DNA from 3 places in the Pseudomonas parafulva genome. Region 2 is predicted to be linked to each of the others. Evidence: riboswitches for the same ligand, from Rfam matches in the RefSeq annotation. Region 2 holds a riboswitch; each other region holds the start of a gene.
The links. Region 2 has a riboswitch for cobalamin ahead of B2J77_RS10590 (CbtB domain-containing protein). Riboswitches for the same ligand answer to the same signal wherever they lie in the genome.

Region 1: linked by a shared signal. The riboswitch ahead of cobO (cob(I)yrinic acid a,c-diamide adenosyltransferase) and the one ahead of B2J77_RS10590 (CbtB domain-containing protein) in region 2 are both predicted to bind cobalamin.
Region 3: linked by a shared signal. The riboswitch ahead of cobW (cobalamin biosynthesis protein CobW) and the one ahead of B2J77_RS10590 (CbtB domain-containing protein) in region 2 are both predicted to bind cobalamin.

The regions. Positions count from the first base shown of each region.
Region 1 is NZ_CP019952.1:3,434,584-3,440,624, reverse strand. It holds gene B2J77_RS15430 (C40 family peptidase) at 1-474, shown strand, start outside; gene B2J77_RS15425 (PQQ-dependent sugar dehydrogenase) at 481-1,797, opposite strand; cobalamin riboswitch at 1,951-2,171, shown strand; gene cobO (cob(I)yrinic acid a,c-diamide adenosyltransferase) at 2,291-2,902, shown strand; gene B2J77_RS15415 (cobyrinate a,c-diamide synthase) at 2,899-4,194, shown strand; gene bluB (5,6-dimethylbenzimidazole synthase) at 4,185-4,841, shown strand; gene cbiB (adenosylcobinamide-phosphate synthase CbiB) at 4,838-5,746, shown strand; gene cobD (threonine-phosphate decarboxylase CobD) at 5,739-6,041, shown strand, end outside.
Region 2 is NZ_CP019952.1:2,337,445-2,343,485, reverse strand. It holds gene B2J77_RS10620 (hypothetical protein) at 1-79, shown strand, start outside; gene B2J77_RS10615 (DUF1652 domain-containing protein) at 113-373, opposite strand; gene B2J77_RS10610 (pirin family protein) at 591-1,454, opposite strand; gene B2J77_RS10605 (alpha/beta fold hydrolase) at 1,500-2,420, opposite strand; gene B2J77_RS10600 (LysE family translocator) at 2,441-3,064, opposite strand; gene B2J77_RS10595 (GNAT family N-acetyltransferase) at 3,199-3,678, shown strand; cobalamin riboswitch at 3,733-3,956, shown strand; gene B2J77_RS10590 (CbtB domain-containing protein) at 4,044-4,235, shown strand; gene B2J77_RS10585 (CbtA family protein) at 4,245-4,937, shown strand; gene B2J77_RS10580 (cobalamin biosynthesis protein) at 4,934-5,320, shown strand; gene cobM (precorrin-4 C(11)-methyltransferase) at 5,355-6,041, shown strand, end outside.
Region 3 is NZ_CP019952.1:2,225,238-2,231,278, forward strand. It holds gene B2J77_RS10050 (TorF family putative porin) at 1-160, opposite strand, end outside; gene B2J77_RS10055 (branched-chain amino acid aminotransferase) at 324-1,364, opposite strand; gene B2J77_RS10060 (ATP-binding cassette domain-containing protein) at 1,439-3,037, opposite strand; cobalamin riboswitch at 3,328-3,541, shown strand; gene cobW (cobalamin biosynthesis protein CobW) at 3,641-4,708, shown strand; gene cobN (cobaltochelatase subunit CobN) at 4,712-6,041, shown strand, end outside.

The DNA of each region.
Region 1 (6,041 bases), 1.1 Mb from region 2:
CCCCAGGCACCTGCCCCTACACGGGTCGTGCAGCCTCAGGTTACCTATAGCCAACCCAGCTTCTCGCCCACTGCCGATGACGTACTGATTCGCGCCATTGGTCTGGTTGGCACGCCCTACCGCTGGGGCGGCAATACGCCCGATTCGGGTTTCGACTGCAGTGGTCTGATCAAGTACGTCTACCGCGATGCCGCCGGCATCAGCCTGCCGCGCTCCACGCGGGAGATGATCGGCATGCGTGCGCCTACTGTGGATGTGAAGTCCTTGCAGTCCGGTGACCTGGTGTTCTTCGCGACCAGTGGCGGTTCGCAGGTAAGCCATGCTGGTATTTATGTAGGGGACGGGCGCTTCGTGCATGCGCCCCGCACCGGCGGTACGGTGCGGTTGGACTATCTGTCAAACAGCTACTGGGCCAAGGCCTACCTGCAGGCCAAGCGGGTCATCCCACAAGGGCACCTGGCCCAGAACCCCTGAGCCCGATCACCGAGCTTTGCTGACGCGCCAGATGGTATTGCCCACATCGTCAGCTACCAGCACGGCCCCGTGGCCATCCAGGGCAACCCCCACGGGGCGGCCCATGGCTTGGCCGCTTTCATTCAGGAACCCATCGAGCACGTCCATGGGCTTGCCCGACGGCTTTCCCGAGGCGTCGAAGGGTACGAATATCACCTTGTAGCCGCTGTGGGGCTTGCGGTTCCAGGACCCATGCTGGCCAATCAATGCACCTGCCCCAAAACGCGCCGGCAACACACCCGGCCCGGCGAAGGCCAACCCCAGTGAAGCGGTATGCGGCCCCACGGCGTAGTCGGGTACCTGTGCCTGGGCGACCTTGGCAGGGTCCTGGGGCTGCACGCGCTCATCCACGTGCTGGCCATAGTAGCTATAGGGCCAACCATAGAATCCACCTGCTTGTACCGAAGTGATGTAATCCGGTACCAGGTCGCTGCCGATTTCGTCACGTTCGTTGACTGCGGTCCAGAGCGCGCCACTGTGAGGCTCCCAGGCAAGCCCGTTGGGGTTGCGCAGGCCGGTGGCGAACAGGCGGTGCTTTCCGGTGCTGGGGTCGATCTCCCAGATCGCGGCGCGCCCCTGCTCCTGATCGAGGCCGTTTTCACCCACGTTGCTGTTCGAGCCCACGGTGACATAGAGGCGCCGTCCATCGGGGCTTGCGATGACATTCTTGGTCCAGTGGTGATTCAACGGGCCGGCTGGCAGTGAGGTGACCACCTCTGCCGGACCGGTTACTTGGCGTGCACCGGGCTGGTAGTGAAAACGCAGCAGTTTATCCGTATCGGCCACGTAAAAATCGGTGCCTACCAGCGCCATGCCAAAGGGTGAGTTCAGCCCGTCGGCAAAGGTATGGCGGATTTCCGCAACGCCGTCCTGGTCCGCGTCGCGCAACAGGGTAATGTGATCAGGGCTGGGCACGGCGGCCCCCGCGCGTGCCATGACCCGCTTCATGGCCCATCCGCGGATACCCTTGGCGTCTTCGGGTTTGGCAGGTGCGTTGGTTTCTGCCACCAGCACGTCGCCATTGGGCAGCACATAGAGCCAGCGCGGATGGTCGAGGTCACCGGCAAAGCGCGACACCTGCAACCCGGGTGCAGCCTGGGGCATGCGTCCGGCGGGCCAGCCGACGGCTGGCGCGATGTTCACGGTGGGTAGCAGGGTTTTGGCAGGGGAGGGCAGCTGCGGTGTGGGGCCGCTGCCGTCGGCCACCGTATAACGCGCCCTTTCGCCGCAGCCACTCAAACCCAGGCTTACAACAAGTACAACAGGCAGTGCCACGCGGTTCATGGTCGGCGTCCTCGGCAGGTTCTATTGATTCAGAGGGTAGGGAATGCCGCGGGTTCATTCGCACAGGCGGCAGGGGCTGCATCGGCGGCTCGGCGATCGCTGCTGTGCCGCCAGGCGAGCCGCGTCGATTGACGCTCCGGGTGCAACCCTCTAACCTTCGCGCGTGTTTCAGGTGCCCCGCCAGCCACGTCTGGCCAGGGTGAAACTGGGAAGTCGGTGAGCGCCCGCAGGGTGCGATTCCGGCGCTGCCCCCGCAACGGTAGGTGAGAGACGGCCGCGCAGGGCCACTGGGTACGATCCCCGGGAAGGCGCGCAGGTCAGGGCCAGTGGCCCGCTCATGAGCCCGGAGACCGGCCTGATACTGCCAACGGCATCACGGAGGGTGATGCGCGGTGCACTCTGGCTTTGGCCAATGCCCCTGCGCGCGCTCCGTTTGCCTGCCCATTCCCTGACACGGCGCTCGATCGTGGTGTCAGCCAGCGGAGAACTTCCCATGAGCGACGCCACCGAGCGCGACGAACGCCATCTGGCACGGATGCAGCGCAAGAAAGCGGTCATTGACGAGCGCATTGCCAACTCCCCTAACGAATGCGGCCTGCTGCTGGTGCTCACCGGCAATGGCAAGGGCAAGAGCAGCTCGGCCTTCGGCATGCTGGCCCGGGCCCTGGGCCACGGCATGCAGTGCGGCGTGGTGCAGTTCATCAAGGGCCGCAACAGCACCGGCGAAGAGCTGTTCTTCAGGCGCTTTCCCGAACAGGTGCGCTACCACGTGATGGGCGAGGGCTTCACGTGGGAGACGCAGGACCGCCAGCGTGACATTGCGGCGGCAGAAGCGGCGTGGGCCGTCTCCCGGCAACTGCTGCAGGATCCTGCGGTGCAGTTCGTGGTGCTCGACGAGCTCAACATCGCGCTCAAGCACGGCTACCTTGATCTGGACCAGGTGCTGTCGGACATCCAGGCCCGCCCTCCCATGCAGCACGTCATCGTCACCGGTCGCGCGGCCAAGCCTGAAATGGTCGAGCTGGCCGACACCGTGACCGAAATGGGTATGCTCAAGCACGCGTTCCAGGCCGGTATCCGTGCCCAGAAGGGCGTCGAGCTGTGAGCCAGGCCCGCCATTGCCCCGCCGTTCTGATTGCCGCACCGGCCTCTGGCCAAGGCAAGACCACGGTCACTGCCGCGCTGGCGCGCCTGCACCGGAATCTGGGCCGCAAGGTGCGGGTGTTCAAATGCGGGCCTGACTTTCTTGACCCCATGATTCTCGAACGTGCCAGCGGTGCACCCGTTCGCCAGCTCGACCTGTGGATGATCGGTGCCGAGGAGAGCCGCCGGCTGCTCTGGGAGGCGGCAGGTGAAGCCGACCTGATCCTCATCGAAGGGGTGATGGGGCTGTTCGACGGCACCCCTTCGAGTGCCGACCTGGCGCGTCACTTCGGTGTGCCGGTGCTGGCGGTGATTGATGGTACGGCCATGGCCCAGACCTTTGGCGCGCTGGCCCTGGGCCTGGCGCGTTATCAGCCGGACCTGCCGTTTGCCGGAGTGTTGGCCAACCGGGTGGGCAGCCTGCGTCATGCGCAACTGCTCGAAGGCAGCCTGACGGAGGGCCTGCGTTGGTATGGCGGCTTGTCCCGCGAGCGCGGCATCGAACTGCCCAGCCGTCACCTGGGGTTGGTGCAGGCCAGCGAGTTGAACGACCTGGACGCACGTCTGGACGCTGCTGCCCAAGCATTGGGCGCCAGCTGCGATGCCGCGTTGCCACCGGCCGTCACCTTCGAGCCGGCCGATCCGCTATCCGCCCAGGCTACCTTGGCGGGTGTACGTATCGGTGTAGCCCGCGACGAAGCCTTTGCCTTTCTCTATGGCGCCAACCTGGACCTGTTGCGCCGTCTAGGCGCACAGGTGCAGTTTTTCTCCCCCCTGCATGATGCGCAGCTGCCCGAAGTGGACAGCCTGTACCTGCCCGGCGGTTACCCCGAGTTGCACCACCATGCCCTGGCGCGCAATACCTCAATGTGCCAGGCCATCCGCGCCCATCACGCCCAAGGCAAGCCACTGCTGGCCGAATGCGGCGGCATGCTGTATCTGCTCGACGCGCTGACCGACGTGGCCGGGGACAGGGTCGAGTTGCTCGGGTTGCTGCCAGGTGAAGCGACCATGCAAAAGCGCCTGGCGGCCCTGGCCCTGCAAGCGGTCGAGCTGCCCGAGGGCACACTGCGCGGCCATACCTACCACCACTCCCTGACCAGCACTGCGCTCAAGCCGCTGGCACGTGGGTTGAGCCCCAACGGCGGGCGCGGCAACGAAGCCGTGTATCGGCTGGGCCGCTTGACCGCGTCCTACGTGCACTTCTACTTCCCCTCCAACCCGGAGGCGGCCGCAGCGCTGCTTTGCCCATGAGCGAGCATGCGTTCAGCGACCAGGAGCGTGCCGCGGTCTATCGCGCCATCGGCGAGCGGCGCGACATGCGCCATTTCGTTCAAGGCGAGGTGGCGCCGCAGGTCATGACACGGTTACTCAGCGCAGCCCACCAGGCACCGAGCGTGGGCTTGATGCAGCCATGGCGGTTCATCCGCATCACCGAGCGGGCCTTGCGTGGGCGCATCCAGGCACTGGTGGAGGCCGAGCGGGCGTTGACTGCACAGGCGCTGGGCGAGCGCTCGGACGAATTCATGAAGCTCAAGGTAGAGGGCATCAACGATTGCGCCGAACTGTGGGTCGCCGCCTTGATGGACAACCGTGAGCCCCACATTTTCGGGCGCCGCACGCTGCCTGAGATGGACTTGGCCTCGCTCGCCTGCGCCATCCAGAACCTCTGGCTGGCCGCCCGTGCCGAAGGGCTGGGCATGGGCTGGGTATCGCTGTTCGATCCCAAGGCGCTGGCAGCGTTGCTTGGCATGCCCAGCGGCGCCAAACCCGTGGCCGTGCTGTGCCTGGGGCCGGTGGCGGCATTCTACCCTGCACCCATGCTGGTCATGCAGAACTGGGCCGAAGAACGGCCGTTGCACCAGATGCTGTTTGAAAACCGTTGGGGAGAAGGCGCATGAGCGTGGCGTTGCTGACCGTGGCCGGTGTGGCCCTGGATGCATTGTTCGGCGAGCCCCGGCGGCGCCATCCGCTGGTTGCGTTCGGCAACATGGCCAGCAGCCTTGAGCGGCGCTTCAATGCCGGCGGGCGTGGTTGGCGCAGTCATGGTGTGAGCGCCTGGTTCCTGGCGGTGGTGCCCCTGACCTTGCTGGCCCTCATGCTCTCCTGGCTGCCTGTGATCGGCTGGCTGGTCGATGTGCTGGCGTTGTACTGCGCCCTGGGGCTGCGCAGCCTGGGCGAACATGTGCTGCCGGTGGCCACGGCCCTGCGCCAGGGGGATCTGGAAGAAGCACGGCGGCGGGTGGGGTATCTGGTCAGCCGTGAAACCCGTGAGCTGGACGAGACGGCGGTAGCGCGGGCAGCCACTGAGTCGGTGCTGGAAAACGGCAGCGATGCCGTATTCGCCGCCTTGTTCTGGTTTGCTGTGGCCGGGGCGCCAGGGGTGGTGCTTTATCGACTGAGCAACACCCTCGATGCCATGTGGGGCTATCGCAACGAGCGCTTCGAGCGCTTCGGCTGGTGCGCGGCGCGCATCGATGACCTACTCAACTACGTGCCGGCGCGCCTGGTCGCGCTTACTTATGCGGTGCTGGGCAAAACCCGTCTGGCGCTGGCCTGCTGGCGGCGCCAGGGGCCACTGTGGGACAGCCCCAACGCCGGCCCGGTCATGGCGGCCGGGGCAGGGGCCCTGGGTGTTGAATTGGGTGGGCCGGCGGTGTACCACGGCCAGCTGCACGACCGCCCGCGCCTGGGCGACGGCCCACCGGCCAGCCCCGATGCCATCGAGGGCGGTTGGACGCTGGTGCAGCGTGGGGTATGGCTGTGGCTGTTGGTGTTCTGTCTGGGAGCTTATCTGAATGCTTGAACATGGAGGCCGGCTGCTGCGCGCGGTTCGGCAGTACGGCATCGCCCGCGAGCAGTGGCTGGACCTGTCCAGCGGCATTGCGCCCTGGTCCTTCCCGATACCGCCGATCCCACTCGAAGCCTGGGCACGGCTACCGGAAACAGACGATGGCCTCGAACAGGCGGCGTGTAGCTACTACGGCGCCACGCGACTGCTACCCGTAGCGGGCTCACAGGCTGCCATCCAGGCCCTGCCGCTGTTGCGCAGCCCGAGCCGGGTCGGGGTGCTGACGCCCTGTTATGCCGAGCATCCCTAT
Region 2 (6,041 bases):
ACGCAGTTACCATGGCGTTGTCAGAGACCAGGGCAAGTGCGGCGACGGTGGGCTCAACCTTCTGCTCGAACTGCAGTGACGGCCGGTTAGAAGCGTCGGTTGCGCCGCGCTGTCAGGCCAACTTCTTCGAGTACACGGGAGCGCCGTCGCGCATTGCGTGTAATTGGCCGACCAGATTGACCAGGTCCCTGCTGCTGTTGAGGCTGCTGAGCGGGACATCACAAAGCGTGACGGCTTGTGTCAGATCCTGACCATTTCCAAGGCGGATGGTCAGGTGTGCGCCGTCGGCGCAGCTGATTTCACACCGATCTGGCAAGCAGGCCTGCTCGATCATCTGTCGCAGTTCCAGTGTCGATACGCCTATCAGAGACATGGCAGAGCCCTCTTTGGATTAGCTGTGGGTGAATAGGCCTGGGTGTCAGGCACAGGATCACAGGAAGAGGAACCTGTCGGGGCGCATGCAACGATGCGGTATCGAAGTGCTGGGTTCCATCTGCACCTTAGTTGAAGAACACGCCGAGTGCTGGGTAGTTCGAGCCGTATCGAATCGGTGCGACGGGTGGTGGTTAGCGCCCTTGGACGGTGCGCGTTCAGGGCATCCGGCCAAACTTCCCTGACTTGAACCCTTCGATGGACTCGATGATTTCATCCCGCGTGTTCATCACGAAGGGGCCATATGCCACCACCGGCTCGTCGATAGGCTCGCCGCTCAGCACCAGCACACGAGCGTCCTGCGGGGCTTCAAGCAGCACGTCGGCGCCGTCACGGGCCAATATCGTCACCGAGCACGGGCCAGCCTCACAGACCTGGTTCAGCCGCACACCGCCTTGGAGGCTCACCACTGCAGCCGTGCGGCCTGCCGGGACGGGCAGCACCAGTATGGCGCCGGCCTCAAGGTTCAGGTCCCACACGTCCATTGGCGTGAAAGTGCGAGCCGGGCCGCTCGCGCCTTGATACTCTCCTGCGATCACACGCAGGCTGCCCACGCCCGCACCCAAGTCCACCGTGGGGATATCGGCGCTGGCCAGAGTCTGATAGCCGGCCGGCGCGCGCTTGAACCGGGCCGGAAGGTTCACCCATAGTTGCACCGACTCCAGCACGCCGCCGCTGCGGGCGAACCCACGTGAATGAAACTCTTCATGAACGATACCGTCTGCAGCGGTCATCCACTGAACGTCACCCGGTCCTATGACCCCGCCAGCGCCAGTGGAGTCGCGGTGCTCGAGTTCGCCCTGGTACACGATCGTGACCGTCTCGAAACCCCGGTGTGGGTGAGATCCGACCCCGCGGCGCGCCGAGGTGGAGGCAAAGGTGTGGGGGCCGGCGTAATCGAGAAGCAGAAACGGGCTGGTGCGACTGACGTCGTCGTCATAGGTGAACAGGCTGCGGACCGGAAAGCCATCGCCGACCCAGTGCCCGGCAGGGTTGGAATGAGTATTCAAAATTGTCTTCATCGTGCGCTCCTCAACGTGCGGGTGCCACGATAACGTTGCATCGACTCACGGGCTAGCTACCTGGAACGGCCCAGCGTGTTCTATGGGTAGGACGCTGGATCGGAGGAAAGCCAGCACCTCCTGCGCCGCAGCCTCAGGATTTTCCTGCATGAAACAGTGTCCGCCAGCGACCTGCTGCGCACTGACATGAGGGTTGAGCGCTGCCAGCCGTATCGCCGAGGCCTGTACATAAGGGTAGGTCTGGCTGCCGTACACCACACGCGTCGGCACGCTGATACGCGCCAGGCTCGACCACAGGTGGGACGGATAGCTACTGAAAATGTCCACTTCGCGGCTTGGACGGCACTTGAGTATTACACCCCCTTCGCCTTCGGCGATCGCGTGCGCCACGTAGGCCTGCAATGCCGCGTCGGTCCAGCCTTTGAAAATGCCCCGCCCTTGCAAGGAAGTCATGGCTGAGGGGCGGTCCGGCCAGGTGCTGCGCCTGCCGGCCGTTTTGCGCGCCAGCGCATGGTGCCGATTCAACCCGAAGCAGGCGGCCAGCTTCATCGAAAACAGCATGCGCCGGCTGAAGATCACCGGGTCGAGTAGCACCGCGCGCTCGAACAGCTGCTGCTCATTGGCCAGCAGCAACCCGGTGAGCACTCCACCGAAGCTATGACCGATGGCAAGCCGGGGTACGTTGCCATACTCAGCCACGTGTGCGCTGAAGGCTTCGGCGGCCAGCGCGGCCGTGCGGTTCCAGCCACGGAATGGGCCGCCGTGGTCACTGTCCCCATGCCCCTGGACGTCGCTGAGCCAAAGATCGAAGTGCAGCCCCAGGTGCATCAGCAACGGTTGATAGGCCAGCGAGCAGAACCCGTTGCCGTGCAGAACGTGCAGCAGGGGTCGCCCTGTAGGCTCGCTGCGCCAGCCGCGCAGGGTGAACCCTTCGCTACAGTCGTGGGACCACGGTGTCAGTTGCATGATGGGCGCTGCCTTCTGCATCAAGGGTGAAACGCCGATTCTACAAACAGCAGCGGGTAGAGAGAAATGACCAGCAGTGCAGCCATCAGGACATTGAACAGCATCAGCCAGCGCGGGTTCTGCAGCAGACCGCGCAGCGCACTGCCGAACATGACCCATACCCCCACGCTGGGCAGGTTCACCAAAGCGAACAAGGCGGAGATGACCACCACGTTCGCGACGTAGCCTTGCGCCGGGGTATAGGTGGTTATTGCGCCGATGGCCATGACCCAGGCCTTCGGGTTGACCCATTGGAAAGCAGCCGCAGCCCAGAAGCCAATAGGCTTGGGCTCTGCCGCAGAAGCGGTGCCAACCGGCCCTGAGGTGGCGATTTTCCAAGCCAGGTAAAGCAGATAGCCCGCTCCGGCATAGCGCAGTACGGTGTAGAGCGCAGGCCAGGCCTTGAACACCTCTCCCAGGCCCAGGCCGACGGCAAGCACCATGACCATGAACCCTACGCTGACGCCCAGCGCATGTGGCACCGAGCGGCGCACACCGAAATTCACGCCCGAAGCCAATAGCATGGTGTTGTTGGGCCCAGGAGTGATGGAAGAAACGAATGCGAACAGGACGAAGGCGATCAGCAGGTCGAGCGAGGCGAGCATGACGGGTATTCCACTGGGTTCAGGAAAGGGTTCACACTAGCCCAGTGCACGCTTCACCCTTGCAGTACAGATACAGAGAATTTTGCAGATACACATAGCTGTACCACTCGCAGCCGATAAAGGATAAGCGTTCGATGAGTCTTGTAATTCGCCCTGCCCTACGCACTGACGCCCAACAGATTCTGGATTTCATTACCGAATTGGCCGAGTACGAGCGCGCCCGCGACGAAGTGCTGGCCACTCCCCAGGACATCGAGCGCAGCCTGTTCGACGCAGGCAGCACCGTTCATTGCCTGATGGCCGAACGTGAGGGCCGTGCGATTGGTTTTGCCATTTACTTCTACAGTTACTCGACCTGGCTTGGGCGCAATGGCATCTACCTGGAAGACCTCTACATCACCCCAAACGACCGTGGCGATGGCGCCGGACGTCAGTTGCTCAGGCACATTGCCAAGCAGGCGGTTGCCCAAGGCTGCGGCCGTCTGGAATGGAGTGTGCTGGATTGGAACGAGCCGGCCATTGGGTTTTATGACGCACTAGGGGCGCAACCGCAGAACGAGTGGCTACGGTATCGGCTCGATGGCGAGCGGCTAATCGCCTTCGCTCAGCAATGATCGAGCGCTTACCCGCCTCGCCTGTGCATTTGACGCAGCGCAGCGCTCGTGCTTCTCTATCGCATTGCGTCAGGTGCCCCAAGAGGGTGAAACGGGAAATCGGTGCGTCGCAGGCCTGTCAGGCAGGCTTTGACTATTCCGGTGCTGCCCCCGCAACGGTAAGCGAGTGAGGCGTCTTTACCACTGTGCCAGGAGATTCGGCATGGGAAGGTGACGCTGCCCAGGAGATACACTCCTCCTCGCAAGCCCGGAGACCGGCCTGGCGTCCATCAACACCCCGCGGTGGGCGGGCGCTGTCGCATTCCTGCAGGTATCGCCTGCAGCTGCCGCGCCTGCCCGTCCCCAACACGCAGAGGAAGGCGCCAATGCCCGTCACAACCCGTCCGCACGTTACCAGTATCGTTGCCCCCGTATCTCTCAGCCAACGCATTGTCGTCGCTGTGAGCGCCAGCCTGCTGGGCTTGTGCCTGGTCTACTTTGCCGGCTTCTCGCACATCGAAGCTGTTCACAACGCTGCGCATGACACCCGTCACAGCGCCGCCTTCCCCTGCCACTGAGTGCCACCCATGATCACGCACATTGCCCGTACGGCGGGCTTCAGCGGACTGCTGGCGGCACTGCTGCTGACCGTGCTGCAAAGTTTGTGGGTCAGCCCGCTGATCCTGGAAGCGGAGACATACGAGGCATCGGCCCCGGCACATGCCCATGCCCATGCCCAAGATACCGAGGCTGCCCATGAGCACAGTGACGAGGCCTGGTCACCCGAAGAGGGTTGGCAGCGCACGCTCTCGACCACCGGCGGCAACCTGGTCGTGGCGGTGGGGTTCGCTTTGATACTGGCTGGCTTGTACAGCCTGCGCCAACCGCGCACCACGGCCAGTGGTGCTGCCTGGGGCCTGGCCGGTTTCGCCGTGTTCTGCCTGGCGCCCACGCTCGGGCTGCCGCCGGAGCTGCCGGGCACCGCTGCGGCGGACTTGGCGCAACGCCAGGTCTGGTGGGCTGGCGCCGCGGGTGCCACGGCCGTGGGCCTGGCACTGCTGGTATTTGCCCGCCACTGGGCCTTGAAGGGGGTGGGCGTCATTGTCCTGCTGCTGCCGCACGTGATGGGTGCTCCTCAGCCTGAAGTGCACCAGAGTTTGGCTCCAGCGGCGCTGGAGACTCAGTTCCAGCTGGCGTCCTGGCTCACCAATGCAGCATTCTGGCTTGCCCTTGGCCTGATCAGCGCAGCGCTGTATCGCCGCTTCAGCCGACCAGAGTGAAGCCGTTCTACGTAGGGTTTGGCTGCCGCAGGGGTTGCCCGATGGACAGCTTGTTGACCTTGCTCGAACAAGGCCTCGCCCAGCGAGGCCTGGACCCTGCGCACCTTCACGGTATCGCCAGCATCGATCTCAAGGCGCACGAGCCAGGGCTGCATGCACTGGCCAGCCACCTGGCGCTGCCCTTGGTGTTCTACCCTGCACCGCACTTGAATCGCTTCGAAACGCATCTGAGCCATCGCTCAGCCGTCGCCTATGCGCACAGCGGGTGCTGGGGCGTGGCAGAGAGTGCAGCGCTGGCCATGGCTGACCAGTACAATGGCGACCCGCAACTGCTGGTCACGCGTCGAACGCTGGGCCCTGCGACCCTGGCCATCGCTCACTGATCCCGCTCACCCTTGTCAATCATTCAGGAATACCATGACGGTTTACTTCATCGGCGCCGGCCCCGGCGACCCCGAGCTGATCACGGTCAAGGGGCAGCGCCTGATTCGCACCTGCCCTGTCATCATCTATGCCGGCTCTCTGGTCCCCCTTGCCGTTCTGGAAGGCCACTGCGCCGATACCCTGATCAACAGCGCAGAGCTGCACCTCGAGCAGATCATCGATGCCATCGAGTGCGCCCATGCGCAGGGCAAGGATGTCGCGCGTGTGCACAGCGGTGATCCGAGCCTTTATGGCGCCATCGGTGAACAGATCCGCCATCTGCAGCGTCTTGGCATCGACTATCAGATTGTGCCAGGCGTCACCGCCGTGGCTGCCAGCGCCGCGTTACTGGGATGCGAACTGACCTTGCCCGACGTCGCCCAGAGCGTGATCCTGACCCGCTTCGCAGACAGCTCGCCCATGCCAGCCGGCGAGCAGCTGGAGGCGCTTGCGCGCCATGGCACGACGCTAGCCATTCACCTGGGGGTCAAGCACCTGGCACGCATCGTCGAACAGCTACTGCCTCACTACGGTGGCGACTGCCCCGTTGCCGTGGTCTACCGCGCCACTTGGCCGGACCAGAATTGGGTGCGAGGCACACTGGACGACATCGTCGAGCGCGCCACTGTCAAAGGTTATCGCCGCACCGCGTTGATTCTGGTGGGCCGAGTACTGGGCGAC
Region 3 (6,041 bases), 110 kb from region 2:
CGCCGGTAGCGGCTGGGGAAATAAGCCCCTGGGCCATGGTGCGAGTAGGCGTCGTACTGAGGGTGAAGTCAAAGTCGCCCACTTCACGTTTGATCTGCTGGGCCAGGAGCGTGGGGCTCAACAGCAGGGCTGCGCTCAGCACTAGAAGGGGCCTGATCATGGTCGGCTTCCTGAAGGACTTGCAGTAGAGCCTTGAAGGATACCGGGCCTGGCGCGCGGAGGAAACCTTGTTGCCTGCTCGGGCACGCAATGGCCTGTTTCGACGTGCAAAAAAAGGCGCGCCCCCTGAGGAGCGCGCCTTCTAGATCATGCAGTGTGAGTGATCAGGCCACTTTGACGATCCAGCCTGCCGGAGCCTCGATGTCGCCGCTCTGAATGCCGGTCAATTCGTTGTAGAGCTTCTGGGTAACGGGGCCGACCTTCTCCAGGTCATGGAAAACATGCAGCTTGCCGTTGTACTCGATGCCGCCGATGGGAGTGATCACCGCCGCAGTGCCGCAGGCACCTGCCTCGACGAAGCGATCCAGCTGGCTGATTTCCACATCCCCTTCGATAACGGTCAGGCCCAGGCGAGACTGCGCCAGCTCCATCAGGGACAGGCGGGTAATACCCGGCAGCACCGAAGCCGACTTGGGCGTTACGAACTCGTTATTGGCCGTGATGCCGAAGAAGTTGGCCGAACCTACTTCCTCGATCTTGGAATGGGTCAACGGGTCCAGATAGATGGCATCGGCGAAGTTGGCCTTTTTCGCCTCATAGCCTGGTTGCAGGCTGGCGGCATAGTTACCACCCACCTTGGCAGCGCCGGTCCCTTGCGGAGCCGCGCGGTCGAAGCTGGAGATCTGGAAGTTGTGAGGCTTCATGCCGCCTTTGAAGTACGAGCCTACCGGGATGGCGAAGACGGAAAAGATGAACTCCGGCGCAGTGCGCACGCCAATGTTGTCACCCGTGCCGATGACGAATGGGCGCAAGTACAGGGCGCCTTTGCCGTGGGGGGGCACGAAGCGCTCGTTGGCCTTGACGACCTGCTTGCAGGCTTCGATGAACACGTCGGTGGGCACGTGGGGCATGAGCAGGCGCGCACAGCTGCGCTGCATGCGGGCGGCATTCTGGTCAGGGCGGAACAGGTTGATCGAGCCATCCTTGCAACGGTAGGCCTTCAGACCTTCGAAGCACTGCTGGCCGTAATGCAGGGCCGTGGAGCCTTCGCTGATATGCAGCACGTTGTCTTCGGTCAGGGTGCCTTCATCCCACGCGCCATCGCGCCAGACAGACAGATAGCGTTTATCGGTCTTGATGTAGTCGAAGCCGAGCTTGTCCCAGTTAATGCTTTCGTTGCTCATGACACCCTCGTTGTCTTGCAAGTGCCCACGTTCGGGCTGCTGTTATATGCGCACACGCCACCTTAATACATCTTCGCCGGATCGGAAATGTCCTATCACCACTTGATGCTCGGCCCTTCAAGGCGTAAGGCGCAGTCGAGCCTCAGCGCATCGAGCAGCACCTGGTCATGGGAAGCGATCATCAGCGCACCGGTGAACTGCTCCAGCATCTTTTGCAGGGCCTTGAGCGATGGCAGGTCGAGGTGGTTGCCAGGTTCGTCCAGTAGCAGCAGTTCCACCGGTCGCCTGCGGTACAGGATCCCCGCCAGAGCCGCCTTCATGCGCTCGCCTCCACTGAGTAGGCTGCTGGGCAGCGCGACACGTGCAGCGTCCAGGCCCAGCTGAGCCAGCAGCATGCGTACATGGCTCTGATCCAGTGCCGGGTTGGCCTGTTGTACGTGTTCCAGCGCGCTTACGTCGGCCGACAACACGCTGCAGTGCTGGTCGAGCAGCGCCGTTTGGTCTGTGACCTTGAGGTGGCCTGCAGGCGCTGGCAACTGGCCGGCGATCATTTTCAGCAGTGTGCTCTTGCCGCTGCCATTGACGCCCGTCAGGGCACAACGTTGGCCCTGGCGCAGGCTGAGGTCGATGGGTACTTGTGTGCCATGCGGCAGGCGCAAGGCTTGCAGCAGTACCACCTGCCGCTGGACATTGGGCTCAAGCGTTGGCGTGTGCACGGTAATTTCGCAGGCTCTTTCGACCGCTTGCGCAGCGTCCCGCACCCTGTCGATCAGCTGTTGCCCGGCCGCCCGATGGCGTCGGCGCTGCTTGCCAAGCGTCGCCTGGCCGCCTTGCTGCTGGTGATCGAGCAGGATCTTGGCTTGGTTCACGCCCTTGGCCTTGCGCCCCGCCCGGGCCTGGGCTTTGTCCAGTGCCTGGCGTTGCTGTAGCTGGGCTCTGGCTTGCTGCTGCTGGGAGCGCTTGAGGTGTGCCAACTGCTGCACAGCTTGCGTGGTCTCGCAGCGCTTTCGTGCCTGATAGTGGCTGAAGTTGCCGCCATAGGCTTTCAGGCCCAGGCTTGACAGTTCGAGGATACAGTCCATGTGCTCGAGTAGAGAACGGTCATGGCTTATCACGAGCAAGCCGCGGTTCCAGGTTTGCATCATCGCCAGCCACTGCGTGCGACCGTGGTCGTCCAGGTGGTTGGTAGGTTCATCGAGTATGAGAAAGTCGGCCTCGCTCAACCAGGCGCCAATCAGCGCCACGCCCATGGCCTGCCCGCCGCTCAGGGTATGGACAGGGCGTTGCAGGTCCAGGTGGCCCAGGCCATGGCGGTGCAGCTGGGCGCGCAGGCGCTCGGGCGCATCCCAGCGCTCGCCGACGGTGTCGAAGTCAGCCGCCTCCACGCTGCCGAGTGCGATCCGTTCGAGCGCTGCGATCAAGGGCCCCATCTGGGCCAGATCGGCCACGGTCTTGCTGGTGTCGATCACCTGTTGATCGACAAGATGGACACGGCCCAAGCGCTGGCACGTGCCGCTGCTGGGTGAACGCCGGCCAGCGAGCAGTTGGCCAAGCAGGGTCTTGCCCACGCCGTTGCGGCCTACCAGGCCGGTCCGGGTAGTGTCGAAGGTCTGGGTGAGATCGGTGAACAGTGGCCTGCCATCTGGCAAGACCAGGGTGACGCTGTCCAGCGTCAGGATAGACGTAGTCGTCATGTGCAACTCCACAAATGCCGCGACATTTCCGGTGGCGACCGGAAAGTGAAGACTGGCCGTCAAGCAGACGGCGGCATCAATGGCGCATTGGACGAATACCTCATGAAGGGGAAGTGGGAAGGGTAGAGGAGGATGGTCAGCGCGTAAAGCGGGCAGGCGATGAAGAGAAAGGGTACTGCCTTGCACTTTATTCGTGGGTGGCGAGGGCGAGGGCGGGACGAAGGTCGCCGTCTGGCAGCAGTGCGGGTCCCCACAGCCTCGACAACGGTTGACCACCCGACAGCCACTGCGTAGCCTTGGCCGTTCGAGGTTCTCCGGCCAGGCCGGAGCTAAGACGGGAACGCGGTTCAAGCCGCGGCTGCCCCCGCAACTGTAGGCACCATTGATGGGTCGACACTGCCACTGCGCCAAGCGCGGGAAGGCGTCTTCCCCCAAGCCCGGTCCTGATGACCGTGCCTGGCGCAGGTGCAAGCCAGGAGACCTGCCTCGCAACGTTTTCGACTTTAAACCGGGCGGGGTGATCCGGTGGCGAACATGCCTGGCCTGTCTGGTCGGCGGCGCTCGTCCTGCATGCCCGCGCCATTCTGCCAAGGGCACTGCAACATGAAAACACTGGCCAAGCTCCCCGTTACCATCGTCACCGGCTTCCTGGGCTCGGGCAAGACTACCCTGTTGCGCCACATGCTCGACAACGCACAGGGTCGGCGCATCGCCGTGATCGTCAACGAATTCGGCGAGCTGGGCATTGATGGCGACATCCTCAAGCAGTGCAGCATCGGCTGCACCGAGGAAGAGGCCAATGGCCGGGTGTACGAACTGGCCAACGGTTGCCTGTGCTGCACCGTCCAGGAAGAGTTCTTCCCGGTGATGCGCGAACTGGTGGCGCGCCGCGGCGACCTGGACCATATCCTGATCGAAACCAGCGGCCTGGCGTTGCCCAAGCCGCTGGTACAAGCCTTCCAATGGCCTGAGATCCGCACCGCCTGCACCGTCGATGCGGTGATCACCGTGGTCGACAGCCCCGCCGTTGCCGCAGGCACTTTCGCCGCCTACCCGGACCAGGTCGACGCCCAGCGCAAGCTGGACCCGAACCTGGACCACGAGTCCCCCCTGCACGAGCTGTTCGCTGACCAACTGGCCAGCGCCGACCTGGTTGTGTTGAACAAAGCCGACCTGATCGATGCCGATGGCCTGGCCAAGGTGCGTGCCGAGGTCGCCGAAGAGCTGCCAGCGGCTGTCAAAGTCATCGAAGCCAGCAGTGGCAAGTTGCCGCTGGAGGTGTTGCTGGGCCTGGGCGCCGAGTCCGAGCAGCACATCGACGCCCGCCCGACCCACCACGATGCCCATCACGACGGCGATGACCATGACGACCATGACCATGATGCCTTCGATTCCATCTCCATCGACCTCCCCGAATCCGATGAGCGGGTGCTGATCGAGGCGCTCAACCAACTGGTGGTCGAGTACGGCATCCTGCGCGTCAAAGGCTTCGCCGCCATCGCTGGCAAGCCGATGCGCTTGCTCATCCAGGGGGTAGGTACGCGCTTCGACAAGCACTTCGACCGCGCCTGGCGCGCCGAAGAGCCGCGCGTCACGCGCCTGGTGCTGATCGGTCAGGACCTTGACCCCGCCCAGCTCGAAGCGCGTCTGCGCCACGCTCTGGGCGCCTGACCCATGCACCTGCTGCGGACCCAGCCCGGCGGCTTCGTGCCCGACGACAGCATTGCCGACCTCGGCCAGACGCCAGCCGAACTGGTCATCCTCTGCAGCGGGGATTCGCACCTGGCCTTGCTCGCCGACAGCGCCGAGCAGCTGCCCGGCGACTATCCCAGCTTGCGCCTGGCCAACCCCATGCAGGTGCAGAACCACGCTTCGGTCGACCTTTATGTCGATCAGGTCTTGCAGCACGCCAAGGTCATCCTGGTGTCGCTGCACGGCGGCGTGGGGTACTGGCGCTACGGTGTGGAACAGTTGGTTACGCTCGCCGAGCGCGGCGTGCACGTGATTCTGGTGCCCGGCGACGACCGTCCCGACCCGGAACTGACCGGGCTTGGGTCCGTGCAGGGGGCGCAAGCCGAGCAGTTGTGGCACTACCTTCGCCAGGGTGGCAAGGCCAACGCACTCAATCTGTTCTACTACCTTGCCAGTCAGTGGCTGGACCGTGACTATCCCTGGGCCGAGCCGCGGGCGTTGCTTCGCACGACGGTTTACCACCCTCAGGTGGGCAGTGGGGCGCTGGAGGACTGGTACCCGCACTGGCATGCCGATCATCCGGTGGCGCCGATACTGTTCTATCGCTCGCACCTGCAAGCAGCGAACACGGCTTTCATCGATGTGTTCTGCCAGCGCCTGCAGGCAGCAGGTTTGAACCCGTTGCCGATTGCGGTGGCCAGCCTGAAGGAAAGCGCCTGCCTGGAACAGGTCGAAGCATGGCTCGACATGGTCGGCGCCGAGGTTGTGCTCAACACCACGGGTTTCGCCCTGTCCAGCCCGGAGCGTCCTAACCTGCGCCCCCTAAGACGAGACATACCCGTGTTGCAGGCCATTTGCGCGCAGGACAACCAACCGGGTTGGGAGGCCAGCGAGCAGGGCCTCGGCGCACGTGACCTGGCCATGCACATCGTGCTACCGGAACTGGACGGCCGCATCATCACCCGGCCGGTCAGCTTCAAGGACATGGCCTGGCACAGCGAACGCAGCCAATCGGATGTGGTGTGCTACCGCGCCCACCCCGAGCGCATGGATTTTGTGGCCGAGCTGGCACGGCGCTGGGTGACCCTGGCGCGCCAGCCCAATGCGCACAAGCGCGTGGCGTTGATCCTGGCAAACTACCCCACGCGCGATGGGCGCATCGGCAATGGCGTGGGCCTGGACACGCCGGCTGCGGCGCTCAATATCTTGCGTGCGCTGCGCACTGAAGGCTATCCGGTCAGCGAGCTGCCCGAGAGCGGTACCCAGTTGATCCATCAATTGCTGGGCGGTGTGACCAACGACCTCGACCAGA